Regions from separate parts of the Sphingobium mellinum genome, predicted to be linked through region 2. Evidence: riboswitches for the same ligand, from Rfam matches in the RefSeq annotation. Region 2 holds a riboswitch; each other region holds the start of a gene.
What was found. A riboswitch is a leader RNA that binds a small molecule or an ion and turns the genes downstream of it on or off. The one in region 2 is predicted to bind cobalamin.

Region 1 (6,368 bases), on a different contig from region 2:
AGCCACGGCGCAGCGACCCCTGGCTGATCGCCAGCGTCAGGCTGTCCATCACCCGGACGAAAGGAATGATGCCGCTCGTCTTGCCGTTGAGGCCGACCGGCTCGCCAATGCCGCGCACGCTGCCCCAATAGGTGCCGATGCCGCCGCCCCGCGAGGCGAGCCAGACATTCTCGTTCCACGTGTTGACGATGCCTTCCAGGCTGTCGTCGACCGAGTTCAGATAACAGCTGATCGGCAGGCCGCGCCCCGTACCGCCATTCGACAGGACAGGCGTCGCCGGCATGAACCAGAGCCGCGAGATATAGTCGTAGACGCGCTGGGCATGGGCCTGGTCGTCGGCATAGGCGGCCGCGACACGGGCGAACAGATCCTGATAGCTTTCGCCGGGCAGCAGATAGCGGTCCTTGAGCGTATCCTTGCCAAATTCGGTCAGCAGCGCGTCGCGGCTTTCGTCGGTCACGACGTCGAACCGCCGCGCCTGAATCGACGAGGAGGACGGCGCCTTCGCAGGCGCAGATTTCTTCTTCTCCGCCACTGCTTCCACCACTTCGTCGATCACCGTCGCCACGTCACCTGCACCTGTCTGTTCGCTATCACGAAAATCCATACGAGCCCCCGAATGTTCCTGTTCCGTTCGATTCGGTCAAGCCTCCCCGACTAAGCGGAACAAGGCGCATGCAACCGAACCGCGCGCGGGACGAACATGGGGTCCACAGAACGGACCGCACAGGGCAAAACCGCCCTCGTCCGGAAAAAGGTCCGGCCGGTGCAATCACAATCTGTTGGGTAACCCCCGTTAACCCGATACAAGGGATAGTGCCACAGCCTCAAAAGCTTGCAAGAGGGTAAATGACACTCTGAAGACTCAGTTCGGCGACGATCGGACTCGTCTCGTCGCCCTGTCGCCACGCCGCAGCGCAGCGACGCATGGACTTTCCGCGCTCCCGCAAAAGGCAAGAGGGACAATATACGAACGAAAATAAATTTGGCTTGCCATCCGAATCTGTGGATAGCCTGTGGATGCCCGACGTTCGTCGCTGACCGGGCACCAGATATTGTGGTTGCCCGGCGTCGCCAGAGGCCAGCCAGCGCCGGCGTGACAATGTGCGAACGGAGCCAAGCCCATGATTCTCTATTATCACCCCCTCTCCTCCTACTGCTGGAAAGCGCTGATCGCCCTTTACGAGAATGACACGCCTTTCGAACGCCGGATGATGGAGGATGCAGGCGTTCCTGAAGCCTGGCTGGCGCTGTGGCCCATCGGCAAGTTCCCGGTGCTGCGCGACGAGGCGCGCGACACAACGTTGGGCGAGACCAGCATCATCATCGAATATCTGGGGCAGCATTGTCCGGGCCCGTTTCGTCCGATCCCCGCCGATCCGGAACAGGCGCTGGAGGCCCGGCTGATGGACCGGCTATTCGACAATTATGTGATGGCGCCGATGCAGGCGATCGTCTCTGACCGGATTCGTCCCGACGGATCAAGCGATCCGCTGACGGTGGGCAATGCGCGGCAGACGCTGGGCAAGGCCTATGCGATGCTGGAGCAGCGGATGGCCGGGCGCCACTGGGCGGCGGGCGATGATTTCACCCTGGCGGACTGCGCGGCGGCGCCTTCGCTCTTCTATGCCGACAAGATCGAGCCGATGCGCCGCGGCTTTCCGACCCTGGCCGCCTATCTTTACCGGTTGGAGGCGCGGGAGAGCTTCGCGCGCGTGCTGGCGGAGAAGGAGCGCTGGTGGCATATGTTCCCCTTCGCCAAAGGCTGAGGGGAACGGGACGGCTGGACTCGGGACGCAATCCCTATTAGCCGCGCGGGCGAGGACCCGTCGCGCAGGGCGGGCGGAAGACTAAGGGACTTGGCCAAATGACCGTCATCAAGACCGCCGACCTGATCGAAAGCGTCGCCGACGCTCTCCAGTTCATCAGCTATTATCATCCGATGGATTATATCCGCGCGCTGGGCAAAGCCTATGAGGCGGAAGCCAATCCGGCGGCGAAGGACGCCATCGCCCAGATCCTGACCAACAGCCGCATGTGCGCCGAGGGACATCGCCCGATCTGCCAGGACACCGGCATCGTCAACGTCTTCATCAAATGGGGCATGGAGTGCCGCCTCGACGACAACAGCCGCTCGATGCAGGAGGTCGTCGATGAAGGTGTGCGCCGCGCCTATCTGAACCCCGAAAACCGCCTGCGCGCGTCGATCCTGAAGGATCCTGCGTTCAGCCGCGTCAACACCAAGGACAACACGCCCTGCGTGCTCAATGTCGAGATGGTGCCGGGCAACAAGGTCACCGTCGATGTCGCGGCGAAGGGCGGCGGGTCGGAAAACAAGACCAAGTTCAAGATGATGAACCCCAGCGACTCCATCGTCGACTGGGTGCTGGAAATGGTGCCGCAAATGGGCGCGGGCTGGTGCCCGCCCGGCATGTTGGGCATCGGCATCGGTGGCACCGCGGAAAAGGCCGTGGCGCTGGCGAAGGAATCGCTGATGGAATCCATCGACATGGGTGAATTGAAAGCGCGCGGGCCGCAGAACGATATCGAGCGCCTGCGCATCGAGATTTTCGACAAGGTCAACGCGCTCGGCATCGGCGCGCAGGGCCTGGGCGGCCTGTCCACCATCCTCGACGTCAAGATCTACGATTATCCCTGCCATGCGGCCGGCAAGCCGGTGGCGATGATCCCCAATTGCGCGGCGACCCGTCACGCGCATTTCACGCTGGATGGGTCGGGTCCGGCCTATTTGGAAGCGCCGAAGATTTCCGAATGGCCGCAGGTCGACTGGAAGCCGAGCAAGGAAGCGATCCGCGTCGATCTCGACACGCTGACCCCCGACGTGGTGCAGAGCTGGAAGCATGGCGACCGCCTGCTGCTCAACGGCAAGATGCTGACCGGCCGCGACGCAGCGCACAAGCGCATCCAGGACATGCTGGCCAAGGGCGAGCCGCTGCCGGTCGATTTCAAAGGCCGCGTCATCTATTATGTCGGGCCGGTGGACCCGGTGCGCGACGAAGTGGTCGGCCCCGCCGGCCCCACCACGGCGACCCGCATGGACAAGTTCATGGACATGATGCTGGAACAGGGCCTCGCCGCCTGTGTCGGCAAGGCCGAGCGCGGTCCGGCGGCGACCGACAGCATCGCAAAGCACAAGAGCGCCTATCTGATGGCGGTCGGCGGCGCGGCCTATCTGGTGGCGCGGGCGATCAAGGCGGCCAAGGTGGTCGGCTTTGAGGACCTTGGCATGGAAGCGATCTACGAATTCGACGTGCAGGACATGCCGGTGACCGTCGCTGTCGACAGCGACGGCCAGAATGTCCACCGCCTGGCCCCGCTGGTGTGGCAGGAAAAGATCCGCAAGGAGCATCTGCTCGAAGGCGCCTGATACCGGGCTGATCGACGACAAAGAGGCGCCGCTCGTGAAATTCGGGCGGCGTTTTTTTTGAAGGGGCTGGCTGAAAGTAAGTCTGGTTCCAACCTTGCAGACCAGACGGCTTGTCAGTGCGCCAGCGCCGGGATAAGAGCGGCGCGTCCGGGCTTTGCAAATGGGTCGGACAAAGATCGCGCCGGTGCCTTGCAAGGGGCTTAATAGGGAACACGGTGAGAAGGGCGACCTTCGAATCCGAGGCTGTCCCTGCAACTGTAAGCGGTGAGCGCGATGTACATGCGCGGCGGGACATGGTTCCTCGCCGTCAGCCACTGGGCCGGACGCTAAATCCTGCGAGGCCTGGGAAGGCCGTGCATCGCGCGATGACCCGTGAGCCAGGAGACCTGCCGGCGTCTGGTCGCTCTTGCCTTGGCCCAGGGGATGGCCGTGGCCCGGTATCTTTCCGTCTGAGCGACGAACGAGCGGTGGAGGCCGCATCGGTTCGCGCGGTGGTCGCCTGGGGCGTCCGGCTGCCGACGCGTGCCGACCGTCGTCGATAGTCGGCCATGCGCCGATGGTCGCGCACGGCAGGCCTCCGCCAGCCAGTCGCTGACGCCGGGGACCGAATATGAAATCGAACATACAGACCTTCGCGCTGGGCGTGGCCGGCATTATCGCCGCCTTGGGTACGCCTGTCTTTGCCGCTGATGATGAAGGCGCATCCACTTCTGGCGAGGACACGACCGCCGCGAGCGAAATCGTGGTATTCGGGCGCGGTGAGGCGAAGATCGGCACCGCCCACGCCGCCAGCGAGGGCAGCGTCGCCGGGGCGGATTTGCTGGTCCGCCCGCTGCTGCGCGTCGCGGAACTGCTGGAGGCCGTGCCCGGCATGGTCGCGGCACAGCATTCGGGCAGCGGCAAGGCCAACCAATATTTTTTGCGTGGTTTCAATCTCGACCACGGTTCGGATTTCACCACCTATATTGACGGCGTGCAGATGAATTTCCGCACGCATGGCCACGGCCAGGGTTACCTCGATCTCAACGGGTTGATCCCCGAGATTGTCGCGCGTGAGGATTTCCGCAAAGGTCCCTACCGCGCTGACGGCGGCGACTTCGCGTTGGCGGGCGCGGCCTACATGACGACAATTGACGGGTTCGACAGGCCCTGGGTCGCAATTGAAGGCGGCTCTTACGGCTCGCGTCGGGTTGCCGCAGGCGGGACGATAAAAGGCCTGGGCGCGGGCGACCTGACCCTGGTCGGACAGGCGAAGCGCTATGACGGGCCGTGGCAGGAAGCCGAGCGGTTGCGTCACTATTCAGGCTTCGCCAAATATGTGATGCCTGCGGGCGCGGGTACGGCGGAAGCGACGTTCCACGGCTATCGCGCGACCTGGCGGCCGACCGAGCAGATCCCCGAGCGCATCATCGGCAGCGCCCAATGCGCGGACCGCTTCTGCTCGCCCGACCCGTCGGCACGAGGCGAGACGACGCGGCTCGTGGCCAACCTCGCGGTTCGGGAGCCGGACTGGAGCGCGAACCTCTACGGCCAATATTACGGCTGGAACATGTATTCGAACCCCACCTATGCCGACCTGGACGGCACAAGCGCGCAGATCGACCAGTTTGACCGGCGCTGGATCGCCGGTCTTACCGCCCGCAAGCAATGGGACGTGTCGCCTGCCCTGCAACTGACCGTGGGCACGGAAAACCGCTACGATCACATCGGCAAGGTTGGGGTGAAGCGCACCGCGGACCGACAGGACCTCTTCTCGCTCGGTCGCTACAATGTCCAGGAAATGTCGGCCGCGCTCTATGGCGAGGCGACAGTCAAGCCGGTAAAAGGCCTGCGCCTGACCGGAGGCCTGCGCGGCGATTATTACGATTACACCGTCCGCGCCCGCGACACTGCCGCCGCCATGCTGGGCGAAGGCAGCGGCCACGATTCGATCGTTTCGCCCAAGCTTTCGGCCGCCTATCAGGTCACCCCGAAGTTTGAGGTCTATGCCAACTGGGGACGAGGCTTCCATTCCAACGACGTGCGCGGCGCGGTGAACGTGGAGACGCCGGTTCCCGTCCTCGTCCGCGGAACCGGCAAGGAGTTCGGGGCACGCCTTCAGGTCGGCGGCTTTTCAATGACGGGAACATATTGGTGGCTCGATGTCGGAAGCGAACTGCGCTTCGTCGGCGACTCCAATGCCGTCGAGCCGACCGGCGCCAGCAAGCGTCACGGCTACGAGATCGTTGCCTTCTGGCGGCCGCTGCCCTGGCTCGCGCTCGACGGCAACTATACCGCCAGCCACTCGCGCTACGACAATGGCGACCGGATTCCCAACGCCTTCGAAAACGCCGCGTCCGCGGGCGCCGCCATCGTGCTCGATCCGTGGGAAGCGAGCATCCGCCTGCGCCACCTTGGCCCCTATCCGCTTGTCGAGGACAATTCCGTGCGCGATCATGGCAGCACGGTCGTTAATGCGCGCGCGGCGTGGAAGGGCGGACCTATCCAGATCTATGGCGAAGTGCTCAACGTCTTCGACAGTCGGGACAAGGATATCGCCTATTATTACGAATCCTACATCCCGTCCTACGACACAGAGGGTCCCGTTGAAGGCAGGCTGAGCCGGGTGGTCGAACCGCGGACCGTAAAGATCGGGGCCAAGTTCATGTTTTGATGAGGGTCCGACGCGAGGAGCCTGAGCGTGGTGTCGGCCAATGACAGTTTCGGCAAGCCCTCAAACCGAGGGAAACGGTACGCATTGGCCGAAATCAGGCCCTCCGCCAGGAGGCATGACGCGGCCGCAAAACCCGCTATAGGGCGGCCATGATTTCCTCCCCCATCTGGTTGCCCGCCACGCTGCTGGCGGGCGCGACGCAGGCGTGGCGGACCGCGGTGCAGCGGCGGGTCAGTCACAGCCTGTCGGTCAATGCCGCAGGGCTGGTGCGCTATCTGTACGGCCTGCCTTTCGCAATCGCGCTGCTCTGCGGCTACCGGCTGGCCT
Region 2 (6,368 bases):
CGCGCCAGCGTAGAGGAAGTCAAAGCCATAGGCGCTGTTGAGGCGCTTGTCGCCGGCGGTATAGGCCTTCATCTCCTCCTCGGCGCGGTTGCCGCCGACTTCGGCCATGGTGAAGATGGCGCCATAGCGATCGCACAGTGCGCGGATGCGCTCGACGAAGCCCACGACATCGGGGTGCGACTGGCTGTAGCGGCGGATCTGGTAGTCGAAGGGGCGGGTGCGCGGCTTGCCGTCATCAGGCGCGGGCGGATTGTCGCGCAGGGCGGGATCATGCATCGCATGGTTGAGCGCGTCGAGCCGGAAGCCGTCCACCCCCCGTTCGAGCCAGAAGCGCATCGCGTCCAGCAGCGCGTCCTGCACCTTTGGATTGTGCACGTTGAGCTGCGGCTGGCTGGCAAGGAACTGGTGCATATAATATTGCCGCCGCCGCGCGTCCCAGGTCCAGGCCGGGCCGCCGAAGACCGACTGCCAATTGCAGGGCGGCGTGCCGTCCGGTTTGGGATCGGCCCAGACATACCAGTCGGCCCTGGCATTGATGCGGCTTTCCCGGCTTTCCCGGAACCAGTCATGCTGGTCGGAACTGTGGGCATAGACCTGGTCGATCGTGACCTTGAGGCCCAGTGCGCGCGCGCGGGCGACCAGCGCGTCGAAATCGTCGAGCGTGCCGAAGATCGGATCGACTCCGCAATAATCGGCAATGTCATAGCCAAAGTCGCGCATCGGCGAGGTGAAGAAGGGCGAGATCCAGATGGCGTCGGCGCCCAGCCGCGCGATGTGGTCCAGCCGGCGGGTGATGCCGGCGAGGTCGCCAATGCCGTCGCCGTTCGAATCCTGAAAGCTGCGGGGATAGATCTGGTAGATGACGGCGCCCTTCCACCAGGGCTGATCGGCGCTAAGGGTCATGGCTGGCGGCTCCCGAGGCTGTGCAGGTGCAGCATACACATCGGCGCGCATCCATCTAGCGCTTGCGGGACCGGCTCGGTCCGATTATCAGCGCGGTCGCGACAGGTTCCCCCAAAGGGATGAAAAGGGAAGTCGGGTCAAGCCCGCGCTGCCCCTGCAACTGTGAGCGGAGAGCGGATCGGCCACATCTGCCATTGGGACTGATTCTGTCCCGAGAAGGCGGCCGGACGCGCTGACCCGCAAGCCAGGAGACCTGCCTGACGCAGTCGTTCTTCGACCGGCCAGGGTGTGCCGGACGAACGGGGCTTTCCCGCAGAGCGACAGCCATTGCCTTGCCGGCCCGGCCGTGCGGGGAACGCGGTCCCATCCGCGTTTCCGTGCCGCCTGTCCGGCCGGGCTTGATCGTGTCGGAGGCGGAAGCAGAATGACCTTTTATATCATCCCGGTCGTGGGAGGGCGCCGCTGATGCTGCGGCCCGTTCCCCCAAGTGCGTCGGTCGTGGTCTGTTCGACCTGCCGGCTTTCCGCCGACGAGCGCGAGGATGGCGAGGGGCGGCGCGGCGGCGCGCTGCTGGCCCAGGCCCTGCGCGACGTGCAGGGAAGTGAGCCGGATGCCTATGCCGACATCGTGGTCGAGGAGATGCCGTGCCTCTTCGCCTGTCAGCGTCATTGCACCATCCATGTGCGCGGGCCCGGCAAGGTCGGCTATGTGCTGGGTGACTTTGCCCCCGATGCGGCGGCGGCGCGGGCGATCCTGGACTATGCGGCGCGCCATGCGGCGAGCGAGCAGGGAGTGGTGCGCTATGCCGACTGGCCGGCGGGCGTGAAGGGCCATTTCATCGTGCGCGTGCCGCCCGAAGGCTTTGTCTGCTCATGATGCGTTTCGAGAGCAGGGCGGCGTTCGCGCGGGCGCTGGCGGCGCTTCCACAGGCGGAAGGCGACGCGATCGCGGCGGCGGCGGCGCGGCAGTCGGTGCTGACCAAGCCTGCGGGTTCGCTCGGCCGGCTGGAGGAGATCGCGCTGTTCATGGCGGGGTGGCAGGGGCGCGAGCGGCCCCGCGCCGACCGGATCCGCATCGCGGTGTTCGCGGGAAATCATGGCGTGACGGTGCGCGGGGTCAGCGCTTTCCCTTCGGCGGTGACGGCGCAGATGGTCGCGAATTTCGAAAGCGGCGGCGCGGCGATCAATGCGCTGGCGCGGGCCTGCGGCGCGGAGTTGCGCGTCGTGCCGATCGCGCTGGACCGGCCGACCGCCGATTTCTGCGAAACGCCGGCGATGAGCGAGCAGGATTGCCTCGACGCGCTCAACGCCGGCGCGGCGATGGTGGAGCGCGAGTGCGACCTGCTGATCGTGGGCGAGATGGGGATCGGCAACAGCACGGCCGCCGCCGCGCTGTGCGCGCAACTGCTGGGGGGCGCGCCGGACGATTGGGTCGGGCGCGGCACCGGGGTTGACGATGCGGGCGTGGCGCGGAAGGTCGAGGCGGTGACGCTGGCGCTCGCCCGTCACGGCACCTGTTGCGACAGCGCCTTTGAAAGCCTGCGCCGGCTGGGCGGGCGGGAGATCGCGGCGATGGCGGGCGCCATGGTGGCGGCACGGCTGCTGCGCGTGCCGATGCTGCTCGACGGCTTCATCTGTGGCGCGGCGATGGTGCCGCTGTGGCGGGACAATGCGGCGATCACGGCGCACTGCCTCGCCGCCCATTGTTCGGCCGAGGCGGGGCATCAGCGACTGCTCGACGCGCTTGGCCTGCGGCCGCTGCTTGCGCTCGACATGCGGCTGGGGGAAGCCAGCGGGGCGGCCGTGGCGGCGCAGATCGTGCGGTCGGCGCTGGCCGCGCATGATGGCATGGCGACTTTTGCCGAGGCGGCGGTGGCGGGCGCCTTGTGAGGCATTGCCCCCTGTTCCTGATGCGCCACGGCGTACCCGAAGGGCCGGGGCGGCTGATCGGCCATAGCGACGTGGCCGCCGATCCCGACGGGACGCGATTGTGCGTGGAGCGGGCGCGGGGGCTGGATTTCGTGCGGCTGGTGACGTCCGACCTGGCGCGCGCCTTCGCGCCCGGCGCGATCATCGCGGCGGAACGGCAGATGCCGCACCAGGCGGACGCGCGCTGGCGGGAGCTGGATTTCGGGGCATGGGAGGGGAGCGACCCCGCTGTTTTGCCGCAGGAGGCGCTGGGGCGCTTCTGGGACGATCCCGACCTGTCGCCGCCTCCCGGTGGCGAGCGCTGGGCCGGGCTTTGCGCGCGCGTCGCGGCGGCGGTCGCGGACATTGCCGAACCGACGCTGGTCATCAGCCATGCCGGGGCGATGCGGGCGGCGCTCGCGACGCTGTGCGGCTTTGCCTATCGCCACGCCTGGGCGATCGACCTGCCTTATGGGGCGCTGGTCAGCCTGCGCTTCTGGCCGGGCGCGCGGCCGGGCGCGCAGATCACCGGCCTTGTGGCGTGAGGGCGTTGGTGCTGGCGTTGCAATTGATGACGCGCCTGCCCTTGCCGCGGGTAAGGGCCGACGAGCACGCCTTTGCCGCCGCGATCCGCTGGTTTCCGGTCGCGGGGCTGCCGGTGGGCGCGGTGGTCGCGCTCGCGGTGGCGCTGGGGACGCGGGCGGACCCGTGGGCGGGCGCGCTGATGGGCCTGATCGCCTGGGTGGCAGTGACGGGCGCGCTGCATCTCGACGGGCTGGGCGACATCGCCGATGCGGCCGGCGCCGCGCATGGCGATCGGGCGCGATTGTCGGCGGTGCTGGCCGATCCGCATATCGGCAGCTTCGGGGTGACGGCGATCGTGCTGCAAGTGCTGACGAAGCTGGTGTTGCTGCGGCTGGCGGCGAGCTCGGTGCCGCTGTGGAGCATCATCGCCGTGGCGACCGTCGCGCGGATCGGGCCGCTGGCCTGGACGCTGATGCTGCCGCCCTTGCATGAGGGGCTGGGCAGCCGATTCCGCGCGGGTCTGGCGCCGTGGCATCTTGCCGCCTGGGGCTGCGTCGCGCTGGGTTTCTGCGTGGCGGAGCCGGCGTTGCTGGCCGCTGTCGCGCTGATTCCGCTGTGGGGCTGGTGGGTGCGGGCGCGGATCGGCGGGATCTCCGGCGACGGCCATGGCGCCGGCATCGAAATTGTCGAAAGCGGCCTGCTCGCCGCGCTGGTGGTGGCGCGATGAGCGATGGCTTCACATGGCATGGCGGCCGTTTGGCGCAGGCGCGGGCGACCTATGGCGCCGACGGCGAGCCGTGGATCGACCTGTCGACGGGGATCAATCCGACGCCCTGGCCTGGTGTCGAGGGGATCGCGCCGGACTGGCGGTCGCTGCCCGATCCGGCGGCGATCGCGGCGCTGGAGAGCGAAGCGGCGCGTCATTTCGGCGTGTCCCCGTCCCTTGTCTGCGCGGTGCCGGGCAGCGAGATCGGGCTGCGTATCGTGGGGCAGTTGATCGAGGGCGACGCCTGCCACCTGACGCCCTGTTATCGCACCCATGAAGCGGCCTTCGCCGGGTCGACCCCGGTGCGCGCGCCCGAGGAGGCACCGGTCGGATCCGCCTTGCTGCTGGCCAACCCCAATAACCCGGATGGCCGGCTTTTGAGCCGCGAGCGGATGCGTGACCTGCTTGCCCGGCAGGACGGCGCGGGCGGCTGGCTGGTGGTCGACGAAGCCTTTGCCGACTGCATGCCGTCGTGGAGCATCGCACCGGAACTGGGGGACGATCGGCGGCTGGTCGTGCTGCGATCATTCGGCAAATTTTTCGGGCTGGCGGGCGTGCGTCTGGGGTTCGTGCTGGGTCCGCCCGACATCATCGCGGGTTGCCGGCGGGTGCTGGGCGACTGGCCCGTCTCGGCGGCGGCTGTGGCCTTTGGGGCCGCCGCCTATCGCGACCGGGACTGGATCGAGAGGACCGTCGCGTCGCTGCGGAAAAGAGCGGCGCAGATGGATGCGCTGCTGGCACGGCATGGCATGGCGGGGCAGGGAGCCTGTCCGCTGTTTCGCCTCGTCACGGATGTCGATGCGGCTGGCCTGTTCGACAGGCTGGCGCGCAGGGCCATTCTCACCCGTCCGTTCGACGCGCAGCCCGGATGGCTGCGGCTGGGCCTGCCTCCCGACGAAGCGGCGATGGAGCGGCTAGACAGGGCGCTGGGCGATGCTTGAGCCGGTCGCGGTCGGCGCGCTGGCGATCGACGCCGGCTGCGGATGGCCGGCGCGGCTTCATGCGCGTATCGGCCATCCGGTGGGCGGCTTTGCGCGCCTCATCCTTCATTGCGAGCGGCGGTGGAACCGTCCGGCGTGGGACAATCGCGCGCGCTGGTGGGGCGGCGTCGCGACACTGCTGCTGTTGCTGGCGAGTGCGGCCGGCGCGGGCTGGGCGATCGAACAGGCGGTTCGGCTGCTGATGGGACGCTGGGCCTGGATCGGGCTGGCGATCGCGGCCTGGCCCGGCCTCGCCCAGCGGAGCCTCTATGATCATGTGTATCCGGTGGGACAGGCGCTGCTCACGGGCGACCTGGCCGGCGCGAGAGGCGCGGTGGGCCAGATCGTGGGCCGCGACACGGCCGGGCTGGACGAAGCCGGGGTCGCGCGCGCCGCCGTCGAAAGTCTGGCGGAAAGCTTCTGCGACGGGGTGGTCGCGCCGCTTTTCTGGCTGCTGGTCGCCGGACTGCCGGGCATCTGGGCCTATAAGGCTGTCAATACGGCGGACAGCCTGATCGGGCACAAGGAGGCGCCGTTCACCGACTTCGGCTGGGCGGCGGCGCGCTTCGACGATCTGCTGAACCTTATCCCCGCGCGCATGGCGGGACTCGTGCTTTGCGTGGCGGGCGCGGGCGGATGGCGGGTGCTGTGGCGCGATCACGGCCGCCATGCCTCCCCCAATGCCGGTTGGCCCGAAGCCGCGATGGCGGGCGCGCTGGGGCTCCGCCTCGCCGGCCCGGTCCAGTATGACGGGGTGCGGCATGACAAGCCCTGGATCGGCGGCGAAGGCCGCGATGCGCGGGGCGCGGATGTGGCGGCGGCGCTGCGCGTCTATGGTCGCGCCAGCGCGCTGCTGTGGCTGATGAGCGCGATGGTCGAAGGAGTGCGCTGGTGACGGATTTTCGCAGCCTGCTGGTGCTGGGCGGCGCGCGGTCGGGCAAGAGCCGTTTCGCACAGGCGCAGGTCGAGGCGGTCCCCGGACGCCTTGCCTATATCGCGACGGCGCAGGCCTTTGATGCCGAAATGGCCGCTCGGATCGGTCGCCACCGGGCCGACCGGGGATCGCGCTGGGCGACGGTGGAAGCGCCGATCGACCTGCCCGCCGCCATCGGCGCCGCAGCGCGGGAGGCGGACGCGGTGCTGGTCGATTGTCTGACGTTGTGGCTGTCCAACCTGATGCTGGCGGATGAGGATGTCGACCGATGGCGCGCGGACCTGATGACGGCGATCCTGAGCTGTCCCGTGCCGGTGACGACGGTCGCCAATGAGGTTGGCCTGTCCATCGTG
Region 3 (6,368 bases), on a different contig from region 2:
AAATCCACCCGCAGGACGCGGAGGCGCTGGGCATCGTCGATCACGATCTCGCCCGCGTGCAGACCGCGCAAGGCAACAGCATCTTCCGCGTGGCGCTCAGCGAAGGGCAGCGTCCTGGTGAAATATTCACGCCGATCCACTGGACCGACCAGATGTCGAGCGGCGGCCGCACCGGCCTGCTGCCCCGTCCGCTGGTCGATCCGCATTCGGGCCAGCCGGGGTTCAAGTCGACCCCGGCCAGCGTCGAGAAGGTCGCCATCGAATGGAAAGGCTTTCTGATCCTGCGCGGGGATCAGCCGGTGAAGTTGCCGTGCCTATGGTCGACGAAGATCGCGGTTCCGGGCGGCGCGCTCTATGAGATCGCGGGCAATGGCGATCCCGCGCGGCTCGACGCCTTGCTGCCGACGGGTGACCGGGTTGAAGCCATGGACGTGACTCGCGGCACGCGCCGCGTCGGGACCATCAGCGAAGGCAAGCTTTGCGGCGTCCTGTTCGTCACCCGCACCGGCCTCCTGCCCTCGCGCGACTGGCTGATCCGCCAGTTGGAAGTCGAGGGGGTCGGTGGCTCGGTTCTCGCCGCGCGCGGCCCGGGTAGCCAGCCTGACAAGGGGCCGACGATCTGCGTCTGCTTCGACATCGGCCTCGATCAGATCGTTGCCGCCATTCGCGATCAGAATCTGGTCGACGTGCCGGCGATCGGCAAGGCGATCGGCGCGGGCACCAATTGCGGATCCTGCCGTCCCGCGCTTGCCAACATCCTCGCCCACATCCCGCAGGAGACGCTCCATGCAGCAGAATGAGTTGATCGCGCCCGGCCAGGTCTGGCTGGTCGGCGCGGGACCCGGCGACCCGGACCTCCTGACCCGCAAGGCCGAAAAGCTGATCGCGGCGGCCGACATCGTTTTCCATGACGCGCTGGTGGGGCCGGGCGTGCTCGACCTGATCCCGCAGGGCGTCGAGCGGGTCAGCGTGGGCAAACGTTCCGGCCGCCACAGCAAGGCGCAAGGCAGCATCAACGACCTGTTGCTCGCCGCGGCGAAGGCGGGCAAACGCGTCGTCCGCCTCAAGGGCGGCGATCCATCCATATTCGGACGCTCGGCCGAGGAAATGGAGCATCTGGCGGCCGATGGCGTGTCCGTCAGCATCTGCCCGGGCATCACCACGGCGAGCGCGGCGGCGGCGAGCGGTAACGCGTCGCTCACCCTGCGCGGCAAGGCGCGCGGGGTGACATTGGTCACGGCGCATCTGAAGGCCGGCGAGCCGCTGAAGCTCGACTGGGAAGCGCTGGCGCGGCCGGGCGGCACGATCGGCATCTATATGGGGCGCGCTGCCGCTGCCGAAATCGGCCGGGAACTGATCGCCGCCGGGCGGGACCCGGAAACGCCGGTGATGGTCGCGGTCAACGTCTCGCTGCCGAGTGAACGGCTGATCCGGGGCAAGCTCTCTGCGCTCGCCTTTCTCGTGGCGGCGATCAGCGACGATGACCCGACGCTGCTGATGATCGGCGAGGCCGTGGCGGGCACCGCAATGCCCGTGCGCCACGCGGCTGACGCTTCGGTCGAGGCCTGATTATCGGTCGCGGCCGGGCATGGGCGGGCCGATCAGCTTGTCCAGATCCTCCGGCCGATTGATATTGGGCAGCAGGATGTCGGGCCGCTCCAGGATCCGCGCGTCGATCCGCCGCAGCCAGCCATGAATGGATCGCACATCATCCTCCGCCAGATGCGCGTCCAGTTCGGGAGCGAGTGAGGCCGGCCAGAACCCCGCCAGTGGCTGCCCCCCGAGCACCGCCGCGCCTTCGCCAACCAGCGCTTGCGGCAGGTGGTCAGGATAGGTCGGCATGTCGCATCCAGTCGTCAGCACCGCGTCATAGCCCTGGGAAAGCGCATGATGCAGCGCTGCGTTGAGGCCGCCCAGCGGGCCCAGGTCCGGGGCTGGCCGGTCCGGAAGGCTGGTCAGTCCCGCCACCTCCCGGCCGCAGATGACGATGGCGTCGACATGAGGGTCGAGCGAGGCGACCGCGTGATTCAGCAGCGTCCGCCCGTTGAGCATCGCCAGCGCCTTGTCGCTGCCGAAGCGGCTGGATCGTCCGCCCGCCAGCACCGCTCCCAGCAATCGCATGCATCGCCTCCTTGGCATGAGCCCCACTTTCCCTTATGGCGCGCCGGGTGAGCGGGCAACCGCTGACACAAGAAGATCGCGCCGGTGCCCGAATGGGCTGAAAAGGGAATGCGGTGCGGGCGAACTGTGTTCGCCCTATGCCGCGGCTGTCCCTGCAACTGTAAGCGGTGAGCGCGATGCACGGGGACCCATGCTTTCAAAAGGGGAAGCCATGGGGACCGGCCACTGGGCGACAATGCCCGGGAAGGCTTGTGCATGAGCGCTTTGACCCGTGAGCCAGGAGACCTGCCGGCGCATGGTCGCTCTTGCCTCGGACCCAGGGATCGGTCCGGGCACGGTGTTTTCCGTCTGAGCGACGCCAGCGGCGGGGGCCGCATCGGTGCGCGGGGCGGGGCGTTGGCGTCTCCCTTTCCAGCATGCCGACCGTTCGTTCGGAAGCCCCTGCCTGAAGTCGCGTGACGCTCAGGGAAGACATATAATGATGAAAACCGGAATTTCGCTGCTGGCGCTGCTCGCCGCCACGCCCGCGCTCGCGCAGGACAATGACGAAATCATCGTCACCGCGCTGGGCATCGAACAGCCACGAGACGAAGTCGGCCAGGCGGTGACCGTCATTGACGCAAAGACCATCGAAACGCGCCAGACGGTCAGCATCGCGGACCTGATTGCCACCACGCCGGGCGTCCGCTTCAACCGCGCCGACGCCGTGGGTGGCGTCACAGGCGTCTCGATCCGTGGTGCTGAAACGACGCAGACGCTGGTGCTGCTCGACGGCGTCAAGGTCAATGATCCCAGCGGCATCGGCGATCTTTATGATTTCGGCAATCTGCTGACCGGGAATATCCGTCGCGTGGAAATCCTGCGCGGCTCCAACTCGGTCGTTTACGGCAGCCAGGCGATCGGCGGCGTCGTCAATATCATGACCGGCCAGCCAAAGGAGGGCTTCGGTGGCAGCGCCTCGGTCGATTACGGCTACGCCGATACGCTGAATGCCAAGGCCGATGTGTCGGGCACCAGCGGCATCGCGTCCGGCGGCGCGGGCGTCGCCTATTTCCGCACTGACGGCATCTCCGCTGCCAAGGGTGGCACGGAAAAGGACGGTTATGAAAATATCGCCACCAACGCCAAGCTGAAGCTTGCCTTTACTGACAATCTCAGCCTCGACCTGCGCGGCTATTATATCCACGCCAATCTCGACACCGACATTTTCTTCGGCGCGCCTGCTGACACGACCGACCGAAGCAAGCTTGACCAATATGTCGGCTATGCGGGCCTCAATCTCGCGCTGTTCGACGGCAAGCTGACGCAGCGCGCCGCCGTCACCTGGTTCCGCAATGACCGCGATTATTTTTCCCCCTTTGGCGACTATGGCTATTCGGGCACCGACCTGCGATTCGAATATGAAGGCGTCTATCAGCCCATCGACGAGGCCAAGCTGATCTTCGGCTATGAGCATGAGCGGCCCGATTATGACTTCACCGGCTTCGGCTCGACGGAAAGCCATCGCGCGAACATCGATAGCGTCTATGCTCTGGCCGTCGTCAAGCCCCTGACGGGCCTGTCGCTCACCGGCGGTGTGCGCCATGACGACCATAGCCAATTTGGTGGCGCGACCACGCTGGGCGCCAACGCCAACTATACGCCCAATGAAGGCCAGACCAACTTTCGTGCCAGCTATGGCGAGGGCTTCAAGGCGCCGTCGCTCTATCAGCTTTATGACAGCTTCAGCGGCAATTCCACACTCGATCCCGAACGGTCGAAAAGCTACGACATCGGCATCGACCAGCGGCTCGACGGCAATCGCGCGATCATCTCGCTCACCGCATTCCGGCGCGACATTCGCGATCAAATCGACTTCGATTTCGGCACTTCGCGCTACTTCAACCTCGGCCGTACCCGGGCCAAGGGGGTCGAGGCGATGCTGACGCTGAAGCCGGTCGATGCGCTGACGGTCACTGCCGCCTACAGCTATATTGACGCGCGGAACCGCGACACCGGCGCCCGCCTGCCGCGTCGCCCCACCAATGCGGTCAGCGTTTCGGCCGACTATCGCTGGTCCTTCGGCCTGTCGACTGGCGCAACTATCACCATGGTGAGCGACAGCTTCAATAACGCGACGCTGACTCAGCGGCTCGACGGCTATGCGGTGCTCGGCATCCGCGCCTCCTTCCCGATCACGGAAAATCTGGAAATCTACGGCCGCGTCGACAATCTCACCGATGAGGAATACGCCACGGTCTATGGCTACAATACCTATGGCCGCTCGGCCTTTGGCGGCGTGCGTGTCCGCTTCTGATGAATGGCAAGAGGGGCGGGCGTGACGCCCGTTCCCTCACCGTTTCGGCGCAGCGTTGACCTGCGCCAGGATGGAGCGTGCAGCCTCGACATAGGCGGGGCCGCCGCACACGGTCCAGGCCTGCGGTACGCGGATGCGCGGGATCGCGCGCAGGATGGGGTGGTGCAGCATTTCCGTGCCCTGGTCGACGACGGCTTCGGTCCCGGTCTCGACGATCAGAAAGTCGGGATGCGCCGCGATCATCTGCTCCAGCGGAACTTGCGCCAGCGCGGGTTTGCCGAGCCTTGCCGCAAGGTTGGTGAGTCCCGCGCGGCGGATGAGTTCATCGACCAGCGTGCCCGTCCCGGTCATGTAGCCGCGTCGCTGATAATAGGCTGCGACGCCGCCGCGCCGGGGGCCGGGCAGGGCGGCGAGGTCGCGCTCCATGGCAGCGATCAGCGCCTCGCCTCGGTCGACATGGCCGACCGCCGCCGCCACCTGCCGGATTTGCGCCTTGATCGCGGTGAAGCTGTCGGCGCTCGCAAGACGCAGGGTGCGCCACTGCCCCGGCGGCGCGCCGACCACGTTGTCCGCACCGGCCGGAAAGCCGATCAGCAGGTCGGGCCGGATGGCGAGCACCTCTTCGGCCGGGCGGCGCAAGGTGCGAAAGCGCCGCGCCTTTCTGATCGCCGCCGACAGTTCCGGATCATGCCCATAGGGGCTGAGCGCCGCGATCTGCGACGGATCGGCGAGCGCCAGCACATATTGGTCCGCGCAGGTGTTGAGCGACACGATACGCCGTGGCGGGACGGGGGACGCGGCGGTCAGGCCGAGCGCGCACAGGGCCGCGATGATTTTGGCGCTTCCTATTGTCTCGCTCCCGCATGCACCCCTTACGGCAAGCGCTCTATCAGCCGGGGCGGGCGAGGCAAGCCGTGACCGTTCGCCGCCATCCATTGCTGATGCCGGCGCTCATCGCGCTGATCGTCCTCGCCGCGCTGGGGTCGCTCACTCTGGGCGCCGTTCCCCTGTCGCCCTCCCGCATCCTCGCGGTCCTGACCGGAGGCGGCGATGAGGTTGCGCGCGCCATCCTGATCGACCTGCGGATGCCGCGCATGTTGCTGGGCCTGCTGGTGGGCGCGATGCTGGGCGTCGCTGGCGCGGCCTTGCAAGGCTATCTGCGCAATCCGCTTGCGGAACCATCGGTGCTGGGCGCGTCCAATGCCGCCGCGCTGGGCGCGGTCTGCGCGCTCTATTTCGGCCTCGCCCAAATCCATCCGCTCATCCTGCCCGTGCTGGCCATCCTGGCGAGCCTGGTCGCGATCGGCGCGCTGTTCCTGCTGGCGGGGCCGTCCGAAAGCCCGCTCACCCTTATCCTCGCGGGCATCGCGGTCGCCACGCTGGCAGGAGCGGGGATCAGCCTGTCGCTCAACCTGTCGCCCAATCCCTTCGCAGCGATGGAGATTATGAGCTGGCTGATGGGGAGCCTCGAAAATCGCAGCTATGCCCATGTCTGGATGGCACTGCCCTGCATCGTCCTGGGCGCCGCGCTGCTGATCGCCGACGGGCGCACGCTCGATGCGCTGACACTGGGTGAAGAAGGCGCGCAGGCGCTCGGCGTCGACCTCGGCAGGGCGCGCCTGCGGATGATGCTGGGCGTCGCCATTGGCGTCGGTGGAGCCGTGGCGGTGTCGGGGGCGATCGGTTTCGTGGGCCTTATCGTACCACATATCGTCCGGCCGCTGACGGACCGCTCGCCCTCTGCGATCCTGCTTCCCTCGCTGCTCGGCGGGGCGGCGCTGCTGACGCTGGCGGACATTGGCGTGCGGCTGATCCCGACGAGCAGCGAATTGAAGCTGGGCGTGCTCACCGCCATGCTGGGCGTGCCTGTCTTCCTCATCCATCTGATGCGGGAGCGACGGCTATGGTGACGATCGCGGCGGAGCGGCTATCCGTGCGCCTTGGCCGTCAT

Region 1: another riboswitch for cobalamin. It lies ahead of AAC640_RS04200 (TonB-dependent receptor); the one in region 2 lies ahead of AAC640_RS09775 (DUF1636 domain-containing protein).
Region 3: another riboswitch for cobalamin. It lies ahead of AAC640_RS03110 (TonB-dependent receptor plug domain-containing protein); the one in region 2 lies ahead of AAC640_RS09775 (DUF1636 domain-containing protein).

The regions. Positions count from the first base shown of each region.
Region 1 covers NZ_JBANRK010000001.1:818,064-824,431, forward strand. The annotation lists gene AAC640_RS04185 (ribonucleoside-diphosphate reductase subunit alpha) at 1-607, opposite strand, end outside; gene AAC640_RS04190 (glutathione S-transferase family protein) at 1,125-1,769, shown strand; gene AAC640_RS04195 (fumarate hydratase) at 1,868-3,388, shown strand; cobalamin riboswitch at 3,554-3,796, shown strand; gene AAC640_RS04200 (TonB-dependent receptor) at 3,999-6,041, shown strand; gene AAC640_RS04205 (DMT family transporter) at 6,191-6,368, shown strand, end outside.
Region 2 covers NZ_JBANRK010000006.1:72,613-78,980, reverse strand. The annotation lists gene AAC640_RS09780 (alpha-amylase family glycosyl hydrolase) at 1-903, opposite strand, end outside; cobalamin riboswitch at 990-1,178, shown strand; gene AAC640_RS09775 (DUF1636 domain-containing protein) at 1,369-1,779, shown strand; gene cobT (nicotinate-nucleotide--dimethylbenzimidazole phosphoribosyltransferase) at 1,776-2,792, shown strand; gene AAC640_RS09765 (histidine phosphatase family protein) at 2,813-3,355, shown strand; gene AAC640_RS09760 (adenosylcobinamide-GDP ribazoletransferase) at 3,352-4,062, shown strand; gene AAC640_RS09755 (threonine-phosphate decarboxylase) at 4,059-5,042, shown strand; gene cbiB (adenosylcobinamide-phosphate synthase CbiB) at 5,035-5,976, shown strand; gene cobU (bifunctional adenosylcobinamide kinase/adenosylcobinamide-phosphate guanylyltransferase) at 5,973-6,368, shown strand, end outside.
Region 3 covers NZ_JBANRK010000001.1:606,614-612,981, reverse strand. The annotation lists gene AAC640_RS03125 (molybdopterin-dependent oxidoreductase) at 1-800, shown strand, start outside; gene cobA (uroporphyrinogen-III C-methyltransferase) at 787-1,569, shown strand; gene mobA (molybdenum cofactor guanylyltransferase) at 1,570-2,121, opposite strand; cobalamin riboswitch at 2,187-2,428, shown strand; gene AAC640_RS03110 (TonB-dependent receptor plug domain-containing protein) at 2,600-4,417, shown strand; gene AAC640_RS03105 (ABC transporter substrate-binding protein) at 4,454-5,188, opposite strand; gene AAC640_RS03100 (FecCD family ABC transporter permease) at 5,332-6,327, shown strand; gene AAC640_RS03095 (ABC transporter ATP-binding protein) at 6,321-6,368, shown strand, end outside.